One region of the Streptomyces sp. NPDC047706 genome, then DNA from elsewhere that is predicted to be linked to it. Evidence: riboswitches for the same ligand, from Rfam matches in the RefSeq annotation. Region 1 holds a riboswitch; the other holds the start of a gene.
The links. A riboswitch is a leader RNA that binds a small molecule or an ion and turns the genes downstream of it on or off. The one in region 1 is predicted to bind S-adenosylmethionine.
Positions count from the first base shown of each region.

Region 2: another riboswitch for S-adenosylmethionine. It lies ahead of thrC (threonine synthase); the one in region 1 lies ahead of ACGF8A_RS14265 (aminotransferase class V-fold PLP-dependent enzyme).

Region 1 is NZ_JBIDCW010000010.1:52,899-67,197, reverse strand. Features, by position in the region: gene ACGF8A_RS14320 (VOC family protein) at 1-350, opposite strand, end outside; gene ACGF8A_RS14315 (helix-turn-helix transcriptional regulator) at 361-735, opposite strand; gene ACGF8A_RS14310 (ATP-binding cassette domain-containing protein) at 842-3,229, opposite strand; partial or broken gene ACGF8A_RS14305 (VOC family protein) at 3,362-3,773, opposite strand; gene ACGF8A_RS14300 (hypothetical protein) at 3,846-5,018, opposite strand; gene ACGF8A_RS14295 (NlpC/P60 family protein) at 5,053-6,075, opposite strand; gene ACGF8A_RS14290 (NlpC/P60 family protein) at 6,323-7,357, opposite strand; gene ACGF8A_RS14285 (NYN domain-containing protein) at 7,598-8,947, opposite strand; gene ACGF8A_RS14280 (hypothetical protein) at 8,983-9,222, opposite strand; gene ACGF8A_RS14275 (rhomboid family intramembrane serine protease) at 9,396-10,181, shown strand; gene ACGF8A_RS14270 (Lrp/AsnC family transcriptional regulator) at 10,178-10,459, shown strand; gene ACGF8A_RS14265 (aminotransferase class V-fold PLP-dependent enzyme) at 10,585-11,946, opposite strand; SAM riboswitch class IV at 12,110-12,226, opposite strand; gene trpD (anthranilate phosphoribosyltransferase) at 12,311-13,375, opposite strand; gene ACGF8A_RS14255 (cytochrome bc complex cytochrome b subunit) at 13,514-14,299, opposite strand, start outside.
Region 2 is NZ_JBIDCW010000012.1:40,787-55,085, reverse strand. Features, by position in the region: gene ACGF8A_RS16490 (GNAT family N-acetyltransferase) at 1-40, shown strand, start outside; gene ACGF8A_RS16485 (DUF4031 domain-containing protein) at 95-355, opposite strand; gene ACGF8A_RS16480 (hypothetical protein) at 352-735, opposite strand; gene ACGF8A_RS16475 (MurR/RpiR family transcriptional regulator) at 791-1,765, shown strand; gene murQ (N-acetylmuramic acid 6-phosphate etherase) at 1,874-2,809, shown strand; gene ACGF8A_RS16465 (PTS transporter subunit EIIC) at 2,826-4,310, shown strand; gene ACGF8A_RS16460 (putative immunity protein) at 4,314-4,877, shown strand; gene ACGF8A_RS16455 (DUF4157 domain-containing protein) at 5,027-5,998, shown strand; gene ACGF8A_RS16450 (hypothetical protein) at 6,235-6,804, shown strand; partial or broken gene ACGF8A_RS16445 (12-oxophytodienoate reductase) at 6,864-7,001, opposite strand; gene groL (chaperonin GroEL) at 7,461-9,083, opposite strand; gene ACGF8A_RS16435 (cold-shock protein) at 9,466-9,669, opposite strand; gene ACGF8A_RS16430 (ubiquitin-like small modifier protein 1) at 10,122-10,397, opposite strand; gene thrC (threonine synthase) at 10,517-11,806, opposite strand; SAM riboswitch class I at 11,825-11,980, opposite strand; gene ACGF8A_RS16420 (glucosyl-3-phosphoglycerate synthase) at 12,131-13,075, shown strand; gene ACGF8A_RS16415 (trehalose-6-phosphate synthase) at 13,169-14,299, shown strand, end outside.

The DNA.
Region 1 (14,299 bases):
ACGCCGTAGGGCTGGTCCATCGGCTCCTGGAGCACCTCCGCGCCGGCGGCGCTGATGCGCTCGAAGGTGGCGTCGCAGTCCTCCGTCGTGAAGATGACGCCCCGCAGCAGGCCCTTGGCCATCAGCTCCGCCAACGCCTGTTTGTCGGCCGGCGAGGTGCTCGGGTCGGCGGCGGGCGGTTCCAGTACGAGGCTCATGTCCGGCTGCGCGGGCGACCCGACGGTCACCCAGCGCATGCCCTCGAAACCGACGTCGGCGCGCACCTCCAGGCCGAGCACGTCGCGGTAGAAGGCGATCGCCTTGTCGTGGTCGTCGACGGCGATGAAGCAGGTGGAAAGCGTGAGGTCCATGCGGTCGAGGCTACGGCCGGTCGACGCGGCCTGCTTCTGCGTTCCTGACGGGCCGGGTGTAGATCTTGGCGATGCAGGCCGGAATGGCGGCGCCGTCGTCGTGGGCGCGGGCACGGTAGCCGCTCGGTGTCTCCCCGACCAGCTCCGTGAAGCGGGAGCTGAACGACCCGAGCGACGTACAGCCGACCGCGAAGCACACCTCGGTCACCGTGAGGTCGCCGCGCCGCAGCAGCGCCTTGGCGCGTTCGACGCGGCGGGTCATGAGATAGCTGTACGGCGTCTCGCCGTAGGCGGCGCGGAAGCTGCGGGAGAAGTGCCCCGGTGACATCAGGGCCTCCCGTGCCAGCGCCGGGACGTCGAGTGGCTCGGCGTAGTCGCGGTCCATCCGGTCGCGGGCCCGCCGCAGCCGGACGAGGTCGTCGAGTTCCTGCCGTTTCACCCGACGAGTCTCCCACGGCGGCCCTCGTGCGTGGGGCCGCCGTGGGAGGGGGTCAGCCGCCGACGTAGGCCGCGAGGTGCTCACCGGTGAGGGTGGAGCGGGCGGCCACCAGTTCGGCCGGCGTGCCCTCGAAGACGATCTTGCCACCGTCGTGGCCGGCGCCGGGGCCGAGGTCGATGATCCAGTCGGCGTGCGCCATGACCGCCTGGTGGTGCTCGATGACGACGACCGACTTCCCGGACTCCACGAGCCGGTCGAGCAGGCCGAGCAGCTGCTCGACGTCGGCGAGGTGCAGGCCCGTGGTGGGCTCGTCGAGGACGTACACGCCGCCCTTGTCGGCCATGTGCGTGGCCAGCTTCAGGCGCTGCCGCTCGCCGCCGGACAGCGTGGTGAGCGGCTGGCCGAGGGTGAGGTAGCCCAGTCCTACGTCGGCGAGCCGGCCGAGGATCTTGTGGGCGGCGGGCGTGGCGGCCTCGCCGGAGCCGAAGAACTCCTCGGCCTCGGCCACCGGCATCGCGAGGACCTCGCTGATGTCGCACCCGCCGAGCTTGTACTCCAGCACCTGAGCCTGGAACCGCTTGCCGTCGCAGTCCTCGCAGGGGGTGGCCACACCGGCCATCATCGCCAGGTCGGTGTAGATGACGCCGGCGCCGTTGCAGGTGGGGCAGGCGCCCTCGGAGTTGGCGCTGAACAGGGCCGGCTTGACGCCGTTGGCCTTGGCGAACGCCTTGCGGATCGGGTCCAGCAGCCCGGTGTACGTCGCCGGGTTGCTGCGCCGGGAGCCGCGGATGGGGCTCTGGTCGACCGAGACCACGCCCTCGCGGGCCGGGATCGAGCCGTGGATGAGCGAGCTCTTGCCGGATCCGGCGACGCCGGTGACGACGCACAGCACCCCGAGCGGGATGTCGACGTCCACGTCCCGCAGGTTGTTCGCCGTGGCGCCGCGGATCTCCAGCGTGCCCTTCGGTGTCCGCACGGACTCCTTCAGGGACGCCCGGTCGTCGAGGTGGCGGCCGGTGACGGTGCCACTGGCCCGCAGGCCCTCGATGGTGCCCTCGAAGCAGACGGTGCCGCCCGCCGTGCCCGCCCCGGGGCCGAGGTCGACCACGTGGTCGGCGATCGCGATGGCCTCCGGCTTGTGCTCCACGACGAGCACCGTGTTGCCCTTGTCCCGCAGCCGCAGCAGCAGGTCGTTCATGCGCTGGATGTCGTGCGGGTGCAGCCCGACGGTGGGCTCGTCGAAGACGTAGGTGACGTCGGTGAGCGAGGAGCCGAGGTGGCGGATCATCTTGACGCGCTGTGCCTCACCGCCCGACAGCGAGCCGGACGGCCGGTTCAGCGAGAGGTAGCCGAGGCCGATCTCCACGAACGAGTCGAGGGTCTGCCGGAGTGCGGTCAGCAGCGGGGCAACCGAGGGCTCGTCGAGCGCGCGGACCCATGCGGCCAGGTCGCGGATCTCCATGGCGCAGGCGTCGGCGATGCTGATCTTGTTGATCTTCGACGACCGGGCACCCTCGCTGAGCCGGGTGCCGTCGCACTCGGGGCAGGTGGTGAAGGTGACGGCCCGCTCCACGAACGCCCGGATGTGCGGCTGCATCGCCTCCTTGTCCTTGGACAGGAACGACTTCTGGATCTTGGGGATCAGGCCCTCGTAGGTGAGGTTGACGCCGTTGACCTTCACCTTGGTCGGCTCGCCGTAGAGGAAGGCCTGCATCTCCTTCTCGGTGAACCTGCTGATCGGCTTGTCCGGGTCGAGGAAGCCGGACTGGGCGTACAGGCCCACGGTCCAGACGTTGTCCGACTTCCAGCCGGGGATGGTGAAGGCGCCTTCGGAGATCGACTTGGAGTCGTCGTAGAGCTGGGTGAGGTCGATGTCGGAGACCGTGCCGCGGCCCTCGCAGCGGGTGCACATGCCGCCGGTGCGCTCGAAGGTCGCCTTCTCGGCCTTGGTCCTGGCGCCGCGCTGCACGGTGATCGCGCCGCTCGCCCGGACCGAGGCGGTGTTGAAGGAGTACGCGCTGGGCGGACCGATGTGCGGCTCGCCGAGGCGGCTGAAGAGTATCCGCAGCATGGCGTTGGCGTCGGTGGCGGTGCCGACGGTGGAGCGCGGGTCGGCGCCCATCCGCTGCTGGTCGACGCTGATCACGGTGGTCAGCCCGTCGAGCACGTCCACCTCGGGCCGCGCCAGCGTCGGCATGAAGCCCTGCACGAAGGCGCTGTACGTCTCGTTGATCAGCCGCTGCGACTCGGCGGCGATGGTGTCGAACACCAGCGAGCTCTTGCCCGAGCCGGACACTCCGGTGAACACCGTCAGCCTGCGCTTGGGGATCTCGATGCTGACGTCCCTGAGGTTGTTCTCACGCGCGCCGTGCACACGGATCATGTCGTGGCTGTCGGCGGCGTGCGGCGCAGGCGACCGTGTGTTCTCTCTCGTGGGCATGCTCGTGTCTCCCTCTGTCGGGGCGGGCCGCCGTCGCGGGCTCCGCCGGCGTCGCCTGGCTCGATCCAACCAGCTTCGGTCGTCGTGTGGGACGCTGCTTCACCGGCCCGGACGTCCGCCCAGGTCACCGGCTCAGCCACGACCCTGGATCCGGATCAGGCTGCCCACCGGATCGCGGACGGCGCCGTCCCGGAAGCCGCACGGCTGCTCGGCGGGGCTCCTGGACGATCTCGGCGTCCCGGGCACGCAGCCGCGCGAAGACGGCGTGGAGGTCGGGCGCGGCGAGCAGGATCCCGGCGTAGGTGCCCTTGGCCGTCATCCCGACGACGGTGCGCTGTTCGTCCTCGGTGACGCCGTGGCCGGCGACCGGCGGCTCCGGCACGGGGGACGTGCCGGGCTGCCCGACCGGACCGACCGTGATCCATCGCTTCCCCTCGTGCCCGGCGTCGCCACGGACCCCGCAACCGAGCGCGCCCCGGTAGCAGGCCAGGGCGGCGCCGGGATCGTCGTGCGGGAGCAAGCTCGCCCGGATGGTTGTCTCCATGCCCGTCACGCTAGACGTGCCCCACCCGCCACCGCTTCTCGATTCCTGACCGGTTCCCGCATCCGCTGCGCCTCAGCCGAGCTCCGCGCGCAGATACTCCCGCCACAGGCGCGTGAACTCACGCGGTGAGGTCCCCAGGACGTCCGTCATGGCGGTGTCCGGGCCGCCGGCCCCCGCCGCCCGGTAGAACTCCCCGAGCCGTCCCTCGCCCCACCGCTGCGCGATCAGCCGGCAGGCCAGCCAGCCGCCCTCGTAGGCCTCGGCCAGTGCGGTCGGGTCGCCGGAGAAACCGAAGTCGGCGTTGTCCGGCAGTGCGGGCGGAACGTCCCCGGCGGCCACCGCGCGGGCCAGCTCCGGCGCGGCCTCGGCCGGGGCGGGGCCGCTGTCGCGGTAGCCGACCCAGTCGGCGTACCCCTCGGACAGCCACAGCGGGGTGCGGGTGCCGGTGTGGGCGCGGGTGGCGACATGGGTGGTCTCGTGGGTGAGGACCACCTGCCTGCCCTCGGCCGCCAGGGACCCGTACGCCTCGGGGTTGACGATGATCCGGTCGGCGGGCGCCCGTGGCGCTCCCGTCTCACCGGTCGTCACGGCGGCGATCCCCCGGTACGAGGAGGCGGGCGAGGCGAGGAGCCCGGCCATCGCCTGAAGCGACTCCGGTACGAGCACGACGACGTGACCGCTCCAGTCCGTGCCCCACGCCCGTGACACCGCGGGGACGGCCCGGTCGCCCAGGTCCGCGTAGGCCCTCAGCGTCCGCTGCGACTGCCCGGCCCCGAGCACCAGTGTGTGCGCGCCCCGGACGACGGTCACCGCGCCCCGGTCCCACAGCTGCTCGGGGGACCGCGGCGCGGGCCGGTCGGAGGTGACGGACCACCGGCCGTCCGTGCCCCGGGTCAGCTCCACGGTGCGCCTGGCCGTCACGGGCGCCTTGTCGAAGCCGTCGATCCGGTACCGCAGTTCGGCGTCGGCGGTGGCCCGGCCGGCGGTGCGGTGCAGCCCCGTGACCCGGTACGACCAGTCCGCCAGCGGCAGCGCCCGCACCGCGGCGAACCCGGCCGCCGACCCGGTCCGCCGGTACCCGCCCTCGTCACCGCCGAGGACGGCGGCCGCCCGCCGGTCGAGCAGCCGCTGCACGTCGTCCCGGGCGGTGTCGGCCACGGGCCCGCCGCCACAGCCGACCAGGGCGACGAGGAGCAGACAGAGCGCCACCACCGAGGAACCCGACGCCCGCCTTCGACCAGCCACGTCCCCGATCGTACGGGGGACCGGCGCCGCCCGGTCAGACCCTGGTGACGCCCGAGACCGGCATCATGCCGACGGGGTCGTAGCGCACCGGCGCGCCCGGGTAGGGGGCGTGGACGACCTGGCCGTCGCCCATGTACATGGCCACGTGGCTGGCGTCGGACCGATAGGTGATCAGGTCGCCGGGGCGGACCTCGGAGAGCGGCACCTGGCGCCCGGCCGCACGCTGGCCCTGCGAGGTGCGCGGCAGCGCGATCCCGGCCTGGGCGTACGACCACTGCATCAGGCCGGAGCAGTCGAAGCCGCTCGGGCCCGCCGCGCCCCAGACGTACGGCCTGCCGAGCGCGGCGCGGGCGGCGGCGACCGCGGCGGCGGAACGGCCCGAGGCCGGCGTGGCCTCCCCGAGTCCGGGCAGGTCGGAGCGGCCGGAGCGGGAGGCCCGGTCGTAGGCGGCGCGCTCCCCGTCCGGAAGGGCGTTCAGCAGCTCACGGGCCTTGGCGAGCTTCTGCTCGACGGTGCGCTTGTGGGAGGCGACGGCCTTGCGGCTCTTCTCCAGTTCGCCGAGCTTCCCGGCGGCCTCGGCGCGCTCCTGGGCGAGTTCGCGCATGGCCTCCTGGAGCTCCCTCAGCTGCCCGGCGTGGTGCAGGCTGATCCGGTCGAGGGCGGCGGCCTTGTCGAGGTAGTCGTCCGGGTCGTCGGAGAACAGCAGGGCCAGGGAGGGGTCGAGGCCGCCGGAGCGGTACTGGGCGCCGGCCAGCGAACCGAGCGCGTCCCGCATGGAGTTGATGCGCTCCTGCTGGCGGGCGGTCCGGTCCTGCGCCCGGCGTACCTGTCCGCGCAGCGCGTCGGCGCGCTCGTCGGCCTCGTTGTAGGCCTCGGTGGCCTTCTCGGCCTCCGCGTAGAGGCGGTCGACCTCGGCGCGGGTGTCGTCGTGCGGAACGGCCTGCGCCGGTACGGCGCCGAGAGCGGCCGCGGCGGCGGACAGTACGCCGACGGCGAGACGGGCCACGCAGGCGCCCCGGTCGAACCCGGACGGTGCAAGGCGGCGATGGGACCCCACGGGAAGCCGCGCTCCTTCCACTGGCGGACAGGAAGATCCCCCGGCCCCGGACGGCGGCCCGGTGGTGGGGGAAACGCGGCAGACAGTAGCCCCGCCGTGGGGCACCGGCCAAAGACCTCGGCGGGCACACAACGTGACACCCCGCCGCTGACGCAGGTCATCGGCGGGGTGTGGGGTCACAGCCCGTTCCCGTAATTCGCCCGAACGGGCGGCACGGTGTCCTGATCTTGAAGCGGCCCTACGGCTCTCAGATCCGGACGCCGAACTGGTACGGCATGTTGTTGATCGACTCGTAGCGGACCACCGTGCCGGAGCGCGGGGCGTGCAGCACCTGGCCGTTGCCCGCGTAGAAGCCGACGTGGTGCAGGTCGCCGTAGAAGATCACCAGGTCGCCGACCTGGAGGTCGCTCTGCGAGTAGATCCGGGTGCCGGCGTTGGCCTGCGCCTGCGAGGTGCGCGGGATCTGGATGCCGGCCTGGGCGAAGGCCCAGGAGGTGAGGCCCGAGCAGTCGAAGGAGGACGGGCCGGAGGCACCGTAGACGTAGGGCGAGCCGATCTTGCTCTGCGCGGCGCCGTAGGCCGAGGACGCGCGGCCGGTGGCGGGGGCGCTGGAGCCGCCGAGGACGGTGCGCTCGCTGGCGCGGCTGGCGCGCTCCTCCTCGGCCGCCAGGGCCGCCTTCTCGGCGGCGGTGAGGGAGTTGAGCAGCTTCTGCGCCTCGGCGAGCTTGCCCTGCACCTGGCTCTTCTTCTTGCCCAGCTCGGTGCGGGTGGCGGCGAGGTCCTTGAGCTTGTCCGAGGCCTCGGCGCGGTCCTGCGCGAGTTCGCGCTGCTTCTCCTGGATCTTCTTCAGCGCGTCGACCTGCTGGGCACTCAACTGGTCGAGCGTGGAGGCCTTGTCGAGGTAGTCGTCCGGGTCGGCCGAGAGGAACAGCTGCAGGGAGGGGTCGATGCCGCCCGAGCGGTACTGGGCGCTGGCCATCGAACCGAGGCCGTCGCGCAGCTCGTTGACCTCTTCCTGGCCCCGGGCGACGTTGTCCTGGATGGTGGAGATCTCCTTCTGGAGCTTCTCCTGCCTCTCCTTGGCGCCGTTGTACTTCTCGGTGGCCTGCTCGGCTTCCTCGTAGAGCTTGTCGACCTTGGCCTTCACCTCGTCCTTGCTCGGCTTCTCGCTCGGCGCGGCGTTGGCGGCCTGCGAGCTGAGGGCGACGGCAGCGGCGGCTGCGGTGGTCAGCACGGTCACACGGGTGCGACTCGGCTGCTTGGGTCGACGATGGGACGCCACGGGGGCAATCTCCTTCTTGTGAGTGATCACCCGATCGGAGGTTCGACGCCAGACCCTAGTGACCCAGCTGTGATCAGATCAAATCCTCACATGAAAAATCTCGGTGACCGAGCGCATCCTTTACCTACAACTCACGGGCGGTGATGCGCGTTGACGCTACGTTGCGTGACGGTCCCCTCAATTCGGGCATTCCCGGGGCACATTGCACGGTTGGGACTTAGGTTGCGCAAGGGGCGTGTGTCAGCTTCGCGAGAGCCGCTTCAGCAGCACCGCCGACGCCACCGGCCGCGCCCCCGCCCGGGCCACCCCGTCGGCCACCTCACGGTCGGTCGAGACGACGATGACCGGCCGCCCGGGCGGCTCGGCCCGCACCATCCGGCGGATCAACTCGTCGGCGGTGACACCCGGCTTGGAGAACAGCACCCGCACGCCGCGCGGCGGCGCCAGCAGTACCGGCGCGGCCAGCTCGGCACCGTCGAAGACACAGGTCACCTCGGCGCCGGACTGCGCGGCGAGCTGCGAGAGCTGCCCGAGGAGCCGCAGCCGCTGCTTCTCCAGGGGCATTTGGGGATAGCCGGTCTTGGTGACGTTGTAGCCGTCGACGACCAGATGGGCCTGCGGCAGCGCCAGGAGCTGGTCGAGGATGGCGGGGTCGTTGTCGGACAGCGCCCGTGCGGCGATGTCCTTCGGGGTCATTCGTCCCGGTTCGACCGCGTCCACGGTCTCCGCGGGGCGTACGGACACCGGTGGCAGCGCCAGTTCCCGGCGCAGGCCCTGCGCCGCGTCCAGCACGGTGTCGAGCAGCAGCCGCACGCGCATGTCCTCGACACTGCGGCCCTCGCGAGCGGCCCGCCGGGTCGCCTCCAGCGCGGCCTCGACCTCACCCAGCCGCGCCTTCAGCCGCCGCGTCTCGCTCTCGGCGGCGGACACCTGGGTGTGCCCCTCGGAGCGTACGGCCTCCATCTCGCTGTGCACCTTGCGCAGCGCCGCCTCGCCGCGCTTGACGTCGCTGAGTGCGGCGCGCAGCTTGCGGTGAAGCGATTCGGCTTCCTTGCGGGCGCCGTCCAGTTCGGTGCGCAGCCGCTCGGTCTCGGTGCGGGTGTGGTCACGAGCCGCGGCGAGTTCGGCGCGCAGCCGCTCCAGTTCGGCGCGGTTCTCCTCGTCGGCCCGCTCGGCGTCGGCCCGCTGGGCCTCCTCGCCGGCGGCGGCGACCAGTTTGACCCATCCGACGGGGCGCAGCACATAGGCGGCGGCCGCCACGTCCAGCGGGTCCGCGGCCGGCGGCGGCGATCCGGAGGCGAGGGCACCGGCCAGCTCGGGCTGGGTCTCGCGGAACTTCTCGCCGATACGCTGCCGGAACAGCGGGTCGGTCTCCAGCGCCGCGGCCATCGCGTTACCGGCGAACTTGGCCCGGCGATTCGGGGCGAACCGGGCGTACTGCCGTAGCTGTGCGGGCAGTTCGGCCATGGTCAGCCCACCGAAGCCGTCGGAGACGATCTGCACGACCTTCCGGCGCACTCCTTCGGGCAGGGGGCGGTCGAGCACCTCAGCGGCGCCGTCGCCCGGCCCCCCGCCTGCGGTCTCCACCATCCGTCACCCCATTACCCCTTCGGGGCCGCTCCCTGTCAGGAGCCGGCGCCCGGCCTGTCCACCAGTTCCACCTGATCCACGGCGTTGCACCACCGGCACCGCACCGACTCGATGGTCTCACTGACCACCTCACGCTCCTCGACCTTCGGCTCACCGGCGAGGTCGAGGTGGACGTACTCGACGACCTTCGAGGAGCGCGTCACGTCGAAGCGCGTCAGATTGCCGCAGAGGGTGCAGCGCCACCGTGTGGTGTCCGTCGGCAGGGGAACCGTCATCGTGGCTGTTCGCTTTCCTTCTAGTTTCGGTGATGCGTAGCTTGCGTGATGCGCCAGTTTCCCTGGAGCGTGTGGCTCGTAACCCTACGGCCTGGCGGGTCCTCGATGCCCGCCCCTCCCGGGCGGCGAGGCGGTCTGTGCGGTTGCGTCCGCTTACGTCATGCTCTGTGTCCATGATCAGCTTCTGGAGCACGCTGGGCCGCCGGGCGGGCCGCCCCCGGCAGGCGCCGGTGATGTACGCACTGATCGCCCTGTGCTGCCTGATCTTCCTGATCGGCCCTGCCTCGGGCCTCAATCCGGTGTACGGCCTCGGCGAGGACCTGCTCGCCGCGCAGCGGGAGTACTTCCGCCACTGGGGGGTGGTGCCCGCAGAACTGTTCGAGGGTTCCCCCCGGGCCGTCCTCACCCCGGCGACAGGCCTCTTCGTGCACGGCAGCTGGGTGCATCTGCTCGGCAACATGCTCTTCCTCTACGTCTTCGGCGTGATGACCGAGGAGCGGATGGGCCGCGTCGAGTTCACCCTCTTCTACCTCGGCTGCGGCTACCTCGCGCTGCTGGGGTACGCGGTGGCCAACGCCGACTCCGGGCAGTCCCTGGTCGGCGCGTCGGGGGCGATCTCGGCGGTGCTCGGCGCCTTCCTGTTCCTCTTCCCCCGCGCCCGGGTGACCAGCCTTCTGCCGTTCCTGTTCTTCCTGCCGCTGCGCTTCCCGGCCTGGGTGGTGCTGCCCTTCTGGGTGGCGCTGCAGTGGCTGGCGGCGGGCCAGGCGTCCAGCGGGCCTGGGGTGGCCTATCTGGCCCACCTGGTCGGTTTCGGCCTGGGCTTCGCCTACGCGTGGGCGCGTTTCGGAAGAAGGAGGAGCACCGGGCGCGGCCTCGGAACGGCGGTGGTGGGCGACGGGCGGGCGACTAGAGTGAAGCCCGCCCCAGCTCCGGCCCCCGAGGGAGAGAACCAGCCGTGATCACCGCGATCGTCCTCATCAAGACCAGCGTGGACCGGATTCCCGAGATCGCCGAGCAGATCGCCGCGCTGGACTCCGTCAGCGAGGTCTTCTCCGTCACCGGCACCTACGACCTGATCGCCATGGTCCGGGTGAAGCAGCACGAGAACCTCGCCGACGTCATTCCCGGCAGCATCAGCAAGATCCCCGGCGTGGAGGCGACGGACACGCACGTGGCGTTCCGGACGTACTCCCAGCACGACCTGGAGGCGGCGTTCGCGATCGGCCTGGACAACTAGGACCGGCGCCCCGCCGCCTCGGCGGTCCACACCGTCAGGCACCGAGCCGTGCCGCACCCAACACGACGTCCAGGTGCGCCCGGCCTCCCTGCCGGCGCCGGCGGCCGCCGGGGCGCGACGGTGGATCACACGGCGGGGACGCACCGCCCGTCCACCGTGCGGTAGTCCCACTTCGCGCCGTCGCGGACCAGTTCCCGCACCGCCGCGACGAACCGCTCGACATGCTCGTCCGGCGTTCCCGCCCCGAAGCTCACCCGGATGGCGTTGAGCGACTTCTCGCCGGGAGCCGCGTCGGGGGCGCCGCACTCGCCCTGCGTCTGCGGATCGCCGCCGAGCAGGGTGCGCACCAGGGGGTGGGCGCAGAAGAGCCCGTCGCGGACGCCGATGCCGTACTCGGCCGACAGGGCGGCGGCGAAGTGCGAGCTGTTCCAGCCGTCGACGACGAAGGAGAGCACGCCGACGCGGGGGGCGTCGTCGCCGAACAGCGACAGGATCCGGACCTCGCGTACCCCGGCGAGGCCGTCCCGGACCTTCTGGATCAGGTACTGCTCCCGGGCGACGAGGGCGTCGTGGCCGGCCTCGGTGAGTGCCTTGCAGGCCGACGCGACGGCGTAGGCGCCGATGACGTTCGGGGAGCCCGCCTCGTGCCGGGCGGCGCTGTCGTGCCACTCGACGTCGACCCCGCCGTCGGCCCGCCGGGCGACCTTGCGGCTGGCGCCGCCGCCCGCGAGGTACGGCTCGGCCGCGCGCAGCCAGTCGGCACGGCCGGCGAGGACACCGGAGCCGAACGGGGCGTACAGCTTGTGCCCGGAGAAGACGACCCAGTCGACGTCCAGGTCCTTGACCGACACCGGGTGGTGCGGGGCCAGCTGGGCGGCGTCCAGCACGATCCGCGCGCCGTGCGCGTGCGCGGCCGCGGCGAGCTCCGCTACGGGCCACAGCTCGCCGGTGACGTTGGACGCGCCGGTGACGCAGACCAGGGCCGGGCCGTGGGGGTCGCGCCCGGCCAGCGCGCGCTCCAGGGCCGTCACGGCCTGCTGCGGGGTGCGCGGGGCGTCGAGGCAGGTGACGTGGGCGCCCCGCCAGGGCAGCAGGGAGGCGTGGTGCTCGGTCTCGAAGACGAAGACCTGGCAGCCGGCGGGCAGAGCCGTGGCGAGCAGGTTGAGCGAGTCGGTGGTGGACCGGGTGAAGACCACCTGGTCGTCATCGCGGCAGCCGAGGAAGTCCGCGACGGTGCTGCGGGCGTTCTCGAACAGGTCGGTGGACAGCTGGGAGAGGTAGCCGGCACCCCGGTGGACGCTGCCGTAGTAGGGCGCGTACGCCGCCACGTCGTCCCAGACGCGCTGGAGGGCGGGGGCGCTGGCCGCGTAGTCGAGAGCCGCGTAGGTGACCTCGCCACCGGTGACGAGGGGGACGGTGACGTCCCGGCCCAGAACGGGCAGCGGGGCACGGACGGATTGGTCGGCGGCAACGGTGGAGACGGACATGGGTGTACTCCCGTGAGGCAGGCGGAGACCACCGCGCGAGCGGCACGCTCGAGCGCGGGGACGGAGAGGAAAGGGGATGCGGAGGCGGGGCTCTGCGGCCCTAGCGCATTCGCTTGCTCACGGAAGGCTCCCTCGAACGACCAGGACCCCTGGTGACGCGAGGGGTCCGCGCTTGTCGCAGGCCCTGCTGCCTGCGACCTGGTCCTCACCCGGGGCACCCCGCCACGGACGGAGGGTTGCCGGACAGCCGGCCGGGGCCTTTCAGCTGTCACTCATGACCTGGTACAGCATCTTGCCACATGATCTTCGGCTCGCAAGGCGCGGTCCAGGATCCGGACCGCGCCCCGCGTCAGGTCATGCGGTGTCAGGCGTTGCTCGCCGCCACCCAGCGGTCGAGCACCCGCTTGGCCGCGCCCGAGTCGATCGCCTCCGCGGCCTTCGCCGCCCCGGCACGGATCTGCTCGGCCAGCGGCCCCTCGCCCGGCGCAAGCGCCACCAGCGCGGCCGCCGAGTTCAGCAGCACCGCGTCCCGTACGGGACCCGGCTCGCCGTCCAGCAGGCGGCGGGCGACCTCGGCGTTGTACGAGGCGTCCGCGCCGCGCAGCGCCTCCACCGGCACCAGGTCGATGCCGGCCTCGCGCGGGTCGAAGGCCTCCTCGGTCACCTTGCCGTCGCGGACCACCCACACCCGGGACGTCGAGGTGGTCGTCAGCTCGTCGAGGCCGTCGTCGCCGCGGAAGACCAGCGAGGAGTTGCCGCGCTCGGCGAAGACACCCGCGACGATCGGAGCCATCCGGGGGTCGGCGACGCCCACCGCCTGCGCCCTGACCTTAGCCGGGTTCGTCAGCGGGCCCAGGAAGTTGAACGTCGTCCGGATACCCAACTGCCCGCGCGCGGCCGCCACATGACGCAGCGCCGGGTGGAACTTCACCGCGAAGCAGAAAGTGATCCCCGCCTCCTCGGCGACCTCGGCGACCCGCCCGGGCGTCAGTTGCAGGTTGACGCCCAGCTTCTCCAGCACGTCGGACGCCCCGGAGGCTGAGGACGCCGCCCGGTTGCCGTGCTTGACGACCTTCGCGCCGGTGCCGGCGACGACGATCGCGGACATGGTCGAGATGTTCACCGTCCTCGCCCCGTCGCCGCCGGTCCCGACGATGTCGACCGTCTCCCCCGGCACCTCGATGACGTTCGCGTGCTCGTACATCGTCCGCACGAGTCCGCTGATCTCCTCGACGGTCTCGCCCTTGGCCCGCAGCGCCACCGCGAATCCGGCGATCTGCGCGTCCGTGGCCTCGCCCCGCATGATCAGGTCCATCGCCCAGGCGGTGTCGTCCGCGCCGAGGTCACGGCCCTCCAGCAGGCCGTTCAGCAGGGCGGGCCAGGAGCGGCCCGCCGCGGTGTCGCCTCCAGCGGGGGTCACAGCGCTCATCAGCCGCTCCTGGGTCCAGTCCCGTCGTACGGAACACGTGTCTCGAACTGGGTCCACCCTATCCAGCCCCGGGGACGGCGCAGGGCCCCGTCCGAAGACCGGACGGGGCCCTGCGCCGTGGCGTGGCGAGTGCAGCGATCAGTGGTGGCCGTGGCCGCTCGTGATCTCCTTGTACTCGTCGGCGGTCGGCTTGGGGATCTGGGCGTCCTCGCCGTAGTAGGCGTTGCTGAGCTTGGCGCGCAGCTTCTCGGAACCCTTGATCTTGCGCTCGACGCCGTTCTCGTCGACCGCCGGACCGATCGCGGCCGGCTCGTACTGCTCGTGTGCCGTGAGCGTGTACAGGGCCTCCTGGCTGAGCGGCTCGTGGACCTCGATGAACTCACCGTGCGGCAGGCGCTTGATGGTGCCGGTCTCCCGGCCGTGCAGCACCTTGTCCTTGTCCCGGCGCTGGAGGCCGAGGCAGATCCGCTTGGTGACGACGAACGCGATGACCGGTCCGGCGAAGAAGCCGATCCGGACGAACCAGGTGACCGCGTTGATCGACAGATCGAAGTGGGTGGCGACGATGTCGTTGCCACCGCCGATCAGCATGATCATGTAGGCGGTGACCCAGGCGACACCGAAGGCCGTACGGGTCGGGGCGTTGCGCGGCCGGTCGAGGATGTGGTGCTCGCGCTTGTCCCCGGTGATCCACGACTCGATGAACGGGTACAACGCGATCACCGCGAGGAACGCGCCGAAGATCACCAGCGGGACGAACACGCCCAGGACCAGGGTGTGACCCCAGAAGTCGATCTCCCAGCCGGGCATGGCCCGGACGAGGCCTTCGGCGAAGCCCATGTACCAGTCGGGCTGGGCGCCGGTGGACACCAGGTCAGGACGGTAGGGGCCGAGCACCCAGATCGGGTTGACGGTCGCGATGGC
Region 2 (14,299 bases), on a different contig from region 1:
TGGGGACGAGCAGTTCGCGTACGAGCTGCGGCGGCCCTGAACTACGAGCTGCGGCGGGCCCTGAACACGGCCGTACGGCCTGTCCGGCCCCGGCTCACCGGCCCTTGGGCCTGCGCAGCCCCGAGCCCTGCAACAGCCGCACCACGTCCCGGCTGCTCACCTCCACCGCTCCCGCGGCGACCGCGTCGGCGTAGCGGTGCGACGGGATGTCGTAGTGGTCCCGCTCGAAGGCGCGGCGGGGGACTCCGAGGCCCTCGGCGAACGTGTGCAGTTCGTCGTACGAGACGTCGCTCACCAGGTGGGACCACATACGGCCGTGGCCGGGCCAGGTCGGCGGGTCGATGTAGACGGTCACGACGGAGACGACTCGCCCGGGCACGACGCGAGCGAGCCGACCGCCGCGACCTTCACGCCGGCCTTGTGGCACACCCAGTGCGGATCGGGTCCGAGCTCCGGTTCCACGTCCAGGGCGTGCGGGTCGCCGGAGCCGCAGACTGGGCAGAGGGGCCAGCGGCCGTAGCGGTCGAGCAGGGCGTCCTGCACGTCCTGGGCGATCAGGCAGGCGACGTACTCCGCGCCGTCCGGCCACTGTTCCACCCACCAGCGCCGCTGGACGACCGACTCCTCGACCAGCGAGACGACGTCCGCCTCGGCGACCTGGCTCGCGACGAGGTCGGCGAGCACGAGGGCGCGGGCGGCGTGCAGCGCCTGCTCCAAGGGGCTGATGGGATCCATGCCCCTATTGTGCGCACTCTTGACCGCGACGCCGAGCCGAAAATATCTTTCACCTGTGACCCGTGAAGTGAAGGAAACTTTCGGCAACGCCACCCGGACCGGGCCTGCCCCGGCGCCCCGGCCCGGCCCGGCGCCCCGCACGAGTCCGCCCGCGCCCGCCGCCCTCGCCGCCAAGGTACGCACGCTCGCCCCGTCGATGACGCGCTCCATGCAGCGCGTCGCCGAGGCGGTGGCGAACGACCCGGCCGGCTGCGCGGCCCTCACGGTCACCGGCCTCGCCGAGCTCACCGGCACCAGCGAGGCGACCGTCGTGCGCACCGCCCGCCTCCTCGGCTACCCCGGTTACCGCGACCTGCGCCTCGCCCTCGCCGGCCTGGCCGCACAGCAGCAGTCCGGGCGCGCACCCGCCATCACGACCGACATCGCGGTCGACGACCCGATCGCCGACGTCGTCGCCAAGCTCGCCCACGACGAACAGCAGACCCTCGCCGACACGGCGGCCGGACTCGACACCGCCCAGCTCGGCGCCGCGGTCGCCGCGCTCGCCGCCGCCCGGCGCACCGACGTGTACGGCTTCGGCGCGTCCGGTCTGGTCGCGCAGGACCTCTCGCAGAAGCTGCTGCGCATAGGGCTCATAGCCCACGCGCACAGTGACCCCCACCTCGCCGTGACCAACGCCGTGCAGCTGCGCGCGGGCGATGTCGCCATCGCGATCACCCACTCGGGTTCGACGACGGACGTCGTCGAACCGCTGCGCGTCGCCTTCGAGCGCGGGGCCACGACGGTGGCGGTCACCGGCCGCCCGGACGGGCCCGTCACGCAGTACGCCGACCACGTCCTGACGACGTCTACGGCCCGGGAGAGCGAGCTGCGGCCCGCTGCGATGTCCTCCCGGACCAGTCAGCTGCTGGTGGTGGACTGCCTGTTCGTGGGGGTGGCGCAGCGGACGTACGAGTCGGCGGCGCCGGCGCTGGCCGCTTCGTACGAGGCACTGGCGCATCGGCATCGCAGTGACCGAGGCAGGCCGTAGGGCTTGCCGCATTGGTGTGTCCGCCGGCCGTCCGTGGCCGGTCGCGCGGTTCCCCCGCGCCCCCCTGGCCGGCGTGCCCTGAATTCATAGTGGAAAGAGCCGCTTGTCATGACTTCCATGTCCGAGCCCCACGATCTGCAGGCCCAGTTGGAGACCCTGACCACCGAGGAGTTCCGCCCGGAGCTGTCGGAGATCGACCGGCTGCCCACCCTGGAGATCGCGCAGCTGATGAACGGCGAGGACGCTCTCGTGCCCGCCGCCGTCGCCCGGTGCCTGCCCCAGATCGCCGCGGCGATCGACGCCGTCGCCGCCCGGATGGCCCGCGGCGGCCGGCTCGTCTACGCCGGCGCCGGTACCGCGGGACGCCTCGGCGTGCTGGACGCCTCCGAGTGCCCGCCCACCTTCAACACCGACCCCACCCGGGTCGTGGGCCTGATCGCCGGCGGCCCGCAGGCCATGGTCAGCTCGGTCGAGGGCGCCGAGGACTCGGGCGACCTGGCCCGGCACGACCTGGACGCGCTGCGGCTCACCCCCGACGACAGCGTGGTCGGCGTCTCCGCCTCCGGCCGCACCCCGTACGCCGTCGCCGCCGTCGAGCACGCCCGCGCGCACGGCGCGCTGACCGTCGGCCTGGCCTGCAACGCGCACAGCGCCCTCGCGGCCGCCGCCGACCACGGCATCGAGATCGTCGCCGGCCCCGAGCTGCTCACCGGCTCCACCCGCCTGAAGGCCGGCACGGCACAGAAGCTGGTCCTCAACATGCTGTCGACGATCACGATGATCCGGCTGGGCAAGACGTACGGGAACCTCATGGTCGACGTACGCGCCTCGAACGAGAAGCTGCGCGCGAGGTCCCGCCGTATCGTCGCCCTGGCCACCGGCGCGTCGGACGAGGAGATCGAACAGGCCCTCGCCGCCACCGACGGCGAGGTCAAGGCGGCGATCCTGACGATCGCCGGCGGGGTGGACGGCGGCACCGCCGCCCGCCTTCTGGAGGAGTCCGGCGGCCATCTGCGCGCGGCACTCGGGGCGGCGGCCCGCTGACCCGCACCCTCGGGTCATGCGCACCGACCCTGCCGAAACCGCCGCCGCGATCCTGTCGCGAGTCGGCGGCCCCGCGAACGTCACCTCCGTCGCCCACTGCATGACCCGCCTCCGCCTGGGCCTGGCCGACCCGGCCCGGGTGCGGGAGGAGGCGCTGCGAGCGGTCCCGGGCGTGCTGGGGGTGGTCGTGGACGGGGACGCGTACCAGGTGGTGCTGGGGCCGGGTGTGGTGGCCCGGATCACGGGCGCGTTCGAGGCGCTGGTGGGCGGACGGGCGCCGGCGGACCAGGAGGCGCGGACCGGCGGGCGGGCCCCGGCGGAGGGCGGCACGTCGACGGCCCTGCAACTGGCGGCGCAGGGCGCGGCGTTGAAGGAGGCGCAGCGGCGGCGCAACGCGACTCCCCTGAAGCTGGCACTGCGCCGGGTGGCGAACATCTTCGTCCCGCTCATCCCCGCCCTGATCGGCTGCGGCATCCTCGCGGGCGTCAACGGCCTGCTCATCAACGCCGGTTGGCTGCCCGCGATCACCCCCGCGCTCACCGCTGTCGCCTCCGCCTTCATGGCCCTGATCGCGGTGTTCGTCGGCCACAACACGGCGAAGGAGTTCGGCGGCACGCCGGTGCTCGGCGGCGCGATCGCGGCGATCGTGGTCCATCCGGGGGTGGTGAACGTGACGGCGTTCGGTGTGGCGCTCTCCCCCGGCCAGGGCGGAGTGCTGGGCGCACTGACGGCGGCGCTGCTGGGGACGTACATCGAGAGGTGGTGCCGCGGCCGGATCCCGCCGGCCCTGGACGTGCTGCTCACCCCCACCCTGACGATCCTGCTCGCCGGCCTGGCGACCCTGTACGGCCTCATGTTCGTGGCCGGCGCCCTGTCGACGGCGATCGGCACCGCCGCGAACTGGCTCCTCGCCACCACCGGGGCCCTGGCCGGCCTGGTCCTGGGCGGCCTGTTCCTCCCGCTCGTCATGCTGGGCCTGCACCAGGCCCTGATCCCCATCCACGCCACCCTCATCGAGCAGCAGGGCCACACCGTCCTCCTCCCCCTGCTCGCCATGGCGGGCGCGGGTCAGGTGGGCGCGGCGGTCGCGGTGTACGTCCGGCTGCGCCACGACACCTCCATGCGTACGACCATCAGGTCCGCGCTGCCGGCCGGGCTGCTCGGGGTGGGAGAGCCGTTGATCTACGGCGTCTCCCTCCCTCTCGGCCGCCCGTTCCTCACGGCCTGCGTGGGCGGCGCGGCGGGCGGCGCCTTCGTCGGCCTCTTCGCGATGCTCGGCGACCCGGTGGGCGCGACGGCGATCGGGCCCTCGGGGTGGGCACTGTTCCCGCTGCTGGCGGGGCGCGGGGGGATGGCCGCGTCGCTGGCCGTCTACGGGGGCGGGCTGCTCACGGGCTATGTCGTGGGCTTCCTGGCGACGTACGCGGTGGGTCTGACATCCGCTGCCACCGGGGCGTCCGGCAGCGGCCGTCCCCACGGGCCCGGGGTGCGACAGGATTGATCCATGCCCACCGAGACGGACAAGAACGGCAACGGAAACGGCAACGAGATCGAGCTGAGCGAGGGCGAACTCCGCGAGATCGCGGGCTACGCCGCCGACTGTGCGCGCAGGGTGCTGACGCTCTTCGAACAGAGCCTTCCCGCCGACCCGCGCCCGCGCGAGGCGATCGCGGCCGCGGACGCCTTCGCCGGGGGCGGCCGGCGTACGGCGGCCCTGCGCCAGAGCGCCTGGGCGGCCTACAAGGCGGCGCAGGAAGCCGATGCCACCGCCACCCCCGCGGCCGACGCGGCACGGGCGGCGAGCCATGCGGCCGCCGCCGGCTATCTGCACCCCAGGGCGAGCGCGCACCAGGTGAAACACATCCTCGGCGCGGCGGCGCACGCGGCGCGGGCGGAGGAGCTGGCGTCCGGCGAGGATCGGCAGGTGACGGCGGGCACGCTCGACCGGGCGCGCCGGCACGCGCCGCCCGCCGTCACCGCCGTGCTCGCCCGGCTGCCCGCGGCGCCTTCCGGAGGCGGACGCGTGGGCGAGTTGATCCGCGTGCTCGACGCCGCTCTGCGCGCCTGAGAACACCGGGCCCTGACCGGCAAGAGCCGCCCACGCCGCATGCCTCAAGGGGCACGGGTCGTTGCCCCCGGGGAGGTACGTGATCCTCTGCCCCTCCGCTGCCTCGTGCCGGATGATCCGAGGTTGACCGACGACGGAGGGACAGCGAGATGCGCGCGAACGAGCAGCGGCGAACGGCCGGTCAGGAGATCTCCGACGCGCAGTCCGCCACTCGCCGGATTCCCTCGGCCGCGGGCACGGGCCGTGCGGACGCGGACACCGCGGCCGCACTGCAACGCAGCATCGGCAACGCCGCGTTCGCGCGGATGATGAGCGAGCGGCATCGGCACGATGCCGGGTGCGGACACGAGGAGGCGCTGCAGCGCACCGCCGTCGACGAGGTGGGATCCGTGGTGCGCTCCGCGGGCAGCCGGCTGGCGCCCGTGTTGCGGCGCGAGATGGAGGACCGCTTCGAGGGCGAGGACTTCTCGGACGTCACCGTGCACACCGGCGGCGCGGCCCGGCGTTCGGCCGAGGCGGTCGGGGCCGAGGCGTACACCACCGGCACCAACCACATCGTGTTCCGCCGTGGCGTCGACAAGAAGACGCTCGCGCACGAACTGGAACACGGCATCACCCCCGACGGTGACCTCTACACGCTCACCGACGTGGACACCGAGGATTTCCGGACCGATTTCCTCGCGGCGGTCAAGACGACGAAGCACGCTTCCGGCTACTCGGGGACGGGTGGCGGAGCCAGCGACTGGGCGGCGAGCGCGGTGACCGCCGCGCACAAGCAGATGCGGATCGATCATCCGCACTGGGGCGACAACACCACCCTCCATCACAAGATCGCCCGTAGCGAACTGGACGCGATCCTGGCGTCGGCCGACGGGGACGGGGCGCGGGCGAGGCCGCTCTTCGACTTCCTGGACGAAGTACGGGCGGTTCTCGACTCGACCGCCGGAAACAGGAAGGCACTGCACAACATGCCCGCCAACCTGGAGATGGGGCCGTCCAGCGACACCCGGACGGGGGACCCGGGCTCCGGTACCGACTACAACTTCACGCCCCAGGGCGCGATGACGCCACGGTCGAACGAGCTCGAGGAGGCCGGAAGCTGGCGACCCAGCCGTCCGTGAACTGGCAGGCCGTCGCGGACAGGCTCCGGGAAGCGCAGCGTCTTCACGTGGAACGGCACCAGGGCGCCATACTGTCCCCGCCCGACCCCGCCCGCTGGGAGAGGGTGGGCGCGAAATGGAAGAAGGCCTCCGACTGACGTAGGGGGCGCCGTGCGTCCGCGGGCTCGTGTTCGGTCACCATTGCCTCGTACCGTCGCAGGCCCGCGCCGGTCAGGAAGGACCACAGGCGACCGCTCATGAATCACGCTCAGCTCACCGCCCTCGGGCGCGCTCTCCGGCTGCTCGGGGAGCATGGCGAGGCCCTCACCGGGGACACCCCCGACGCACGGCTGCACGAGGTCAGGACCGATCTGCGGCGGGCTCTGGACCTGCTGGAGGAGAGCGTCACCACCGCCGCGCCCAGCACCCGCTGTGCCGAGCATCCGGCGGGTCCCGTCGACGAGAGCGCGCCCGACCGGTGCCTGCTGTGCGAGACCCGGCGCCGCGCCGCGCGGCGTGCCGAGTTCAACGGGCCCGCGGCGCCCGCGGCGCACATCGGTTCCGGGCCGTCCCGGTACGGCGTGCGCGGTGACCGGCCGCAGCCCCAGCAGCGGTGGCTGCCGGAGCTGTGGAACGGGCAGGAGTGGCAGTTGTGCGGCACCCCGCGCCGGGACCGCCGGGAGGCCGAGCTGTATCTGGCGGCCCAGCGGCGGGGTTCGCGGCCCGCGACGGCGTACCGGCTCGTGCACGAGTTCACCGACTACGAGGTGCTCCGGGTGTGGGGCACACCGGTGCGCGCCGACATCGAGCCGACGGGCAACCCGTGACCGGCGGCGGTCACCGGGGTCGCCCCAGGCACCGCCTCGCACAGCACGCTCAGGTCAGCTCAGCTCAGCGACGCCAGCGACGCCGCGTCCCACGGCGTGAGCTCGTCGAAGCGGCCCGCGAGCACCTTCGCCGCCCACCGCCGATCCTGCAGCAGCGCCCGCCCCACGGCGACCAGGTCGAACTCGTCACGCGACAACCACCCCGCGGCGCGCGCCATTCCGGCCCACGCGACCAGACGTCGTCTGATCAGAGCCACTCCCGCCCGACCCGCAGCCCGTGGAGGATGCCAGGCATCACGAAGCCCTCCCTGATCTCCCGGGACGCGCCGGAGCGATCCTCGGGCGTGGCCGACGGCCGCGGACGGCTCACCGGCCGGCCGGGCGGGCGGCGGTCGCGGCGCTGAGGCGGGCCGGGTTCGGCCACGGCCCGCGGCGTCACCGGCACGCCCTGCGCGGCGGGTGGGCGGGCGGTGCGGCTGCCGTTGCGCTGCCTGGGCGTACCTGGGCGCCGACCCGGCCGCGGGCCCGAACCACACCGGTCAGCCCGCCGTCGCCTCGCACCACGCCCCGGGGTGTGAAACGCCCGAGGGCGGCACCCCCTGTCTCCAGGGAGTGCCGCCCTCGGTACTTGCGGACGGGTCCGATCCTCGCAGGGATCAGAAGTCCATGTCACCGCCCGGCATGCCGCCGCCGGCCGGGGCCGCGGCCTTCTCCGGCTTGTCGGCGATGACGGCCTCGGTGGTGAGGAAGAGCGCGGCGATGGAGGCGGCGTTCTGCAGGGCAGAGCGGGTCACCTTCGCCGGGTCGATGATGCCCTCGGCGATCATGTCGACGTACTCGCCGGTCGCGGCGTTCAGACCGTGGCCGACCGTCAGGTTGCGCACCTTCTCGACGACGACGCCACCCTCGAGACCACCGTTGACGGCGATCTGCTTCAGCGGGGCCTCCAGCGCGAGCTTCACGGCGTTGGCGCCGGTCGCCTCGTCACCGTCGAGCTCCAGCTTCTCGAACACCTGGGAGGCCTGGAGCAGGGCCACGCCACCACCGGCGACGATGCCCTCCTCGACGGCCGCCTTCGCGTTGCGGACGGCGTCCTCGATGCGGTGCTTGCGCTCCTTGAGCTCGACCTCGGTGGCGGCACCGGCCTTGATGACGGCCACGCCGCCGGCCAGCTTCGCCAGGCGCTCCTGGAGCTTCTCGCGGTCGTAGTCCGAGTCGCTGTTCTCGATCTCGGCACGGATCTGGTTGACGCGGCCCGCGACCTGGTCGGCGGAGCCGGCACCGTCGACGATGGTGGTCTCGTCCTTGGTGATGACGACCTTGCGGGCGCGGCCCAGGAGGTCCAGGGTCGCGTTCTCCAGCTTGAGGCCGACCTCCTCGGAGATGACCTCGCCGCCCGTGAGGATGGCGATGTCGCCGAGCATGGCCTTGCGGCGGTCACCGAAGCCCGGGGCCTTGACGGCGACGGACTTGAAGGTGCCACGGATCTTGTTGACGACCAGGGTCGACAGGGCCTCGCCCTCGACGTCCTCGGCGATGATCAGCAGCGGCTTGCCCGACTGCATGACCTTCTCCAGGAGCGGGAGCAGGTCCTTGACGTTGGAGATCTTGGAGTTGGCGATGAGGATGTAGGGGTCCTCGAGCGACGCCTCCATGCGCTCCATGTCCGTGGCGAAGTACGCCGAGATGTAGCCCTTGTCGAAGCGCATACCCTCGGTGAGCTCCAGCTCCAGACCGAAGGTCTGGGACTCCTCGACGGTGATGACGCCTTCCTTGCCGACCTTGTCCATGGCCTCGGCGATGAGCTCGCCGATCTGGGTGTCGGCGGCGGAGATGGAGGCCGTGGAGGCGATCTGCTCCTTGGTCTCGACCTCCTTGGCCTGGTCGAGCAGCGCGCCGGAGACGGCCTCGACGGCCTTCTCGATACCGCGCTTGAGGGCCATCGGGTTGGCACCGGCGGCCACGTTGCGCAGGCCCTCACGGACGAGCGCCTGGGCGAGGACGGTGGCGGTGGTCGTACCGTCGCCGGCGACGTCGTCCGTCTTCTTGGCGACTTCCTTGACCAGCTCGGCGCCGATCTTCTCGTACGGGTCCTCGAGCTCGATCTCCTTGGCGATGGAGACACCATCGTTGGTGATCGTGGGGGCGCCCCACTTCTTCTCGAGGACGACGTTGCGGCCCTTGGGGCCGAGCGTCACCTTCACGGCGTCCGCGAGCTGGTTCATGCCGCGCTCGAGGCCGCGCCGCGCCTCCTCGTCGAACGCGATGATCTTGGCCATGTGAAGTGGTCCCTCCAGGACTGGGGGTGATTCCTTCGGACCGCGCCCGCGCCCGCGACGGACGGCTCGCCTGCCTCGTGGTTCCTTGCCCCACCCGGCCTGCGGCCTCACCGACCCGGTCCTTCTTTGTCACTCTCACCTTCAGAGTGCTAACGCAATGATTAGCACTCGCCCCTGCCGAGTGCAAGCGCCTCCCCCGGATCCGGGCGGGGGCTCCGCCACCCGCGAACACCGGACGCGGCGCGGGGCGCCCCCGGACGGGCAAGCCGGGCAGGCGCCACGGCGGGCACCGGGCGGGCACGGGGCGCATGCCGAAGGGCCCGCCCCTCCGGAGAGGTACGGGCCCTGTCGGACAGAAACGTCACATTCGGTGGTCGCGCGCTTAAGCGGTGACGCGAACCATGTCGGCCTGCGGGCCCTTCTGGCCCTGCGAGATCTCGAACTCGACCCGCTGGCCCTCTTCGAGGGTCCGGTAGCCGTCCATCTGGATCGCGCTGTAGTGGACGAAGACGTCCGCACCACCGTCGACCGCGATGAAGCCGTACCCCTTCTCCGCGTTGAACCACTTGACGGTGCCCTGAGCCATGCCTAACTCCCCTATTACTGGCCCTTGCACAGATCCACACTTCGCGGATCCGGGTCAGACCTCGCCCCCTGTTCACCGGGGGCGTGCGCCGGAACGCGTCGACCGCGGCTGAATGTATCTGTCCAACTGCCGTCTGCAACAGGTCAATCGGACGAGAAATCTGGGCGCAGGCGGTCGGCAATTTAGGGATAATCTGCCCGAATTCTGGGCAAGTCGGGCTCCACAAAAGGAGCGAAAGGCGCAAAAGAGCCACACACTTTGGCTACTTCTCATCGCACCGGAGCCGGAACTCATATGCGTCCGGCATGTCGCGTCGCGACGCGTTCCCCAACTCTACCGCGCTCAACCACACTGAATTGCCCCCTCCGCTTCTCTCACGGAGGGGGCAATTCGATGAACATTGAGTAACCGGGGTTACTCACGGTAATGCGCGGGCGGTTCCGGCGGCCGGTTCAGCCTCCGGCGACCGCCGGAATGATGGACACGCCGGCGCCGTCCGGGGTCGCCGTCTCCAGCCCCTGCTCGAAGCGGACGTCGTCGTCGTTGACGTAGACGTTGACGAACCGGCGCAGCTTGCCCTGGTCGTCCAGGACCCGGGCGGCGATGCCGGTGTGGTTCTTCTCCAGGTCGTCGATCACCTCGGCGAGGGTCGCCCCGTCGGCGGTGACTTCGGCCTGGCCGCCGGTGTAGGTGCGCAGGATGGTCGGGATACGGACAGTGACGCTCACGTTGGACCTCCGGTCAGGGTGACGCCCCAGGGGGCGCGAGGCTGTGCTGAATGTGCGGCTGCCGCCGGTGGGCGCGACCGGCCCCCACCGGCGGCCCGCAGGCGACGTACAAAGCTCTCTTACGCGAGACCGGCCTCGCGGAACGAGTCGAGGCTGGGCCGGATCGTCGCCGTGAGTCCCGTACCCGCCACCGCGTCCAGAGTCTTCAGACCGTCACCGGTGTTGAGCACGACGGTGGTGAGCGACGGGTCCAGCGCCCCGTTCCCGACCAGCTTGCGCGTGACCCCGACGGTCACCCCGCCCGCGGTCTCCGCGAAGATCCCCTCGGTCCGCGCGAGCAGCTTGATCGCGTCCACGACCTGAGCGTCCGTCACGTCCTCCACCGCACCGCCGGTACGCCGCGCGATGTCCAGCACGTACGGCCCGTCGGCCGGGTTGCCGATGGCCAGCGACTTGGCGATGGTGTTCGGCTTCTGCGGCCGTACGACGTCGTGCCCCGCCTTGAACGCGGTCGACACCGGCGAGCAGCCCTCGGCCTGCGCCCCGAAGATCTTGTACGGCCCGTCCTCGACGAGACCGAGCTTGATCAGCTCCTGCAGCCCCTTGTCGATCTTCGTCAGCTGGGAGCCGGACGCGATCGGCACCACGATCTGGTCGGGCAGGCGCCAGCCGAGCTGCTCGCAGATCTCGTACGCCAGGGTCTTGGACCCCTCCGCGTAGTACGGCCGCAGGTTGACGTTGACGAAGCCCCAGCCCTCGCCCGCCGGATCGCCGATCAGCTCGGAGCAGAAGCGGTTCACGTCGTCGTAGTTGCCCTCGATGCCGACGAGTTCGCCGCCGTAGACCGCGGCCATGACGACCTTGCCCTGCTCCAGGTCGTGCGGGATGAACACGCAGGAGCGGAAGCCGGCCCGGGCGGCGGCGGCGCCGACGGCACCGGCGAGGTTGCCGGTGGAGGAGCAGGACAGGGTGGTGAAGCCGAAGGCCCGCGCGGCCTCCAGGGCCTGGGCGACCACCCGGTCCTTGAAGGAGTGGGTCGGGTTGCCGGAGTCGTCCTTGACGAACAGCCTGCCGGGCTCGACGCCGATTTCACGGGCCAGGCGGTCGGCCTGGACCAGCTGGGTCCAGCCGGGGTTCAGGTTCGGCTTGCCGGCCACGTCGGCGGGGACCGGCAGCAGCGGCGCGTAACGCCAGATGCTCGACGGGCCCGCCTCGACGCGCTTGCGGAGCTCCTCCGCGTCGTACGCGGAGAAGTCGTAGGCGATCTCCAGCGGGCCGAAACACTCCTCGCACGCGAAGACCGGGCCGAGCGGGACGCGGTGGCCGCATTCGCGGCAGGACAGCGCCGCGGCGGGACCGAGGTCGACGGTGGGATTGCTGGTGCTGCTTGCGACAGTCTGCACAGCCATGTGAGGCGAGGCCCTTTCTCCTCATCTTCCTCACGACGCATCTCGCCGTGAGACGGAATTGGCACCTTCCCTAGCCGTGAGCCTCGCGGAACGATCGAGAACGATCTACGAGAACCGACTGGAGGGTTGCCGGGGCTTCAGCGGGCCGTTTCCCTCTGCCCCTCTGGATGAGCTGTATGTGGTTGTCGTGCCGTGGTGCGCGCCGACGACCCCCGACATGCGACGGTCACCAGCGTTGTTCAAGACTGTAACCGAAGGCCAGGACGGTTGAGATAGTCGTCCGAACCGCGAGATGGATCACGAAACGCAGAGGAGCACCGGACCGTGCTGGAGGAAGTCGAGCGCTGGCTGACCACCCGCTCCTGGTCGCTGGCCGACCGCCCGCTCCACACGCTCCTTGCCGCGAAGCACAACACGGGCCAGACGATCAGTGTCGTGCTGCCCGCGCTGGACGAGGAGGAGACGGTCGGCGACATCGTCGCCGCGATCCGGCACGACCTCGTGGAGCGGGTTCCGCTGGTCGACGAGATCGTGGTGGTCGACTCCGGATCCACCGACCGCACCTCCGAGGTGGCCGCCGCGGCGGGCGCCCGGGTGGAACACCGCGACGGGATACTCACGCGCGTGGCGCCCGTCCCCGGCAAGGGCGAGGTGCTGTGGCGCTCGCTGCTCGTCACCCGCGGCGACATCGTCTGCTTCATCGACGCCGACCTGAGGGAGTTCTCCTCGGACTTCGTCACGGGCATCGTCGGACCGCTCCTGACCGACCCGGACATCGCCCTCGTCAAGGGGATGTACGACCGGCCCCTGGGCGACGCGGCCGGGCAGGGCGGCCGGGTGACCGAGCTGGTGGCACGCCCGCTGCTGAACCTGCACTGGCCGCAGCTGGCCGGCTTCGTGCAGCCGCTCGGCGGTGAGTACGCGGCCCGGCGCTCGCTGCTGGAGCAGCTGCCGTTCCCGGTCGGGTACGGCGTGGAGCTGGGCATGCTGGTGGACTCCCTGCATCTGGTCGGGCTGGACGCCCTCGCCCAGGTGGACGTCGGCGTGCGCAAGCACCGTCACCAGGACGGGCAGGCGCTCGGCCGGATGGCGGCGGCGATCTACCGCACGGCCCAGCTCCGGCTGGCCCGCGGCCACCTCGTCCGCCCGTGCCTCACCCAGTTCGAACGGGTGGAGGACGGGTTCGAGCCGCGGACGTACTCGCTGGACACGGAGGAACGCCCGCCGATGGTGGAGATCGCGGAGTACGCGGCCCGGAAAGTGGCCTGAGCGCTGGGTACGCCAGCGTACGGCTGTATACGGCCGCCTTTCGGTCTCGAACCGTACGTTTGAGCGGATCAGGAGAGGGCTAGGTTGAGGCGTATGGCTTCGACGTACGGTCCTGCGCAGGTACTGGTGGCCTCCAACCGGGGCCCGGTCTCGTACGAGGTGCGTGACGACGGCTCGCTGCACGCCAGGCGTGGTGGCGGCGGACTCGTCTCCGGCCTCTCCTCGATCGGCCCCGACGCCGGCGCGCTGTGGGTGTGCTCCGCCCTCGGCGACGGCGACCGCGAGGCGGTGCGGCGCGGCGTGGGCGAGTCCGGTGTGCGGATGCTGGACATCGCGGCCGGCGTGCACGCCGACGCGTACAACGGCATCGCCAACTCCGTGCTGTGGTTCGTGCACCACATGCTGTACCAGACGCCGCTGGAGCCGGTCTTCGACGCGGAGTTCCGGCGGCAGTGGGCGGCGTACGAGGCGTACAACCGTTCGTTCGCCGAGGCGCTGGCCCAGGAGGCGGCGCGGGGCGCGGCGGTGCTGGTGCAGGACTACCACCTGACCCTGGTGCCGGGGATGCTGCGCGAACTGCGTCCGGACCTGCGGATCGCCCACTTCTCGCACACGCCGTGGGCGCCGCCGGAGTACTTCCGGATGCTGCCGGACGACATCGCGGGACAGGTGCTGCGGGGGATGCTCGGCGCGGACCGGCTCGGGTTCCTCACCCGGCGGTGGGCGGACGCCTTCACGGCCTGCTGCGAGACGTTCGCCGGAGGACTCGGCGACACACGGGTCGGCGTGCACGGGCTCGGGGCCGACGCCGGCTTCCTGCGCGGGCGCGCCCACGAGGCCGACGTCGAGGAGCGGATGGCCGCGCTGCGGGCGGAGATCGGCGAGGGCCGCAGGACGATCGTCCGCGTCGACCGGACCGAGCTGTCCAAGAACATCGTGCGCGGACTGCTGGCCTACCGGCAGCTGCTCGACGACCGCCCCGAGTGGCGCGAACGGGTGGTTCACGTCGCCTTCGCCTACCCCTCGCGGCAGGACCTCGCCGTGTACCGCCACTACACGGCCGAGGTGCGGCGGGTGGCCGAGGAGATCAACGAGCGGTACGGGACGCCGGGCTGGACGCCGGTCGTGCTGCACGTGAAGGACGACTTCGCCCGCTCGCTCGCCGCCTACCGGCTCGCGGACGTGGCCCTGGTCAACCCGATCCGCGACGGCATGAACCTGGTC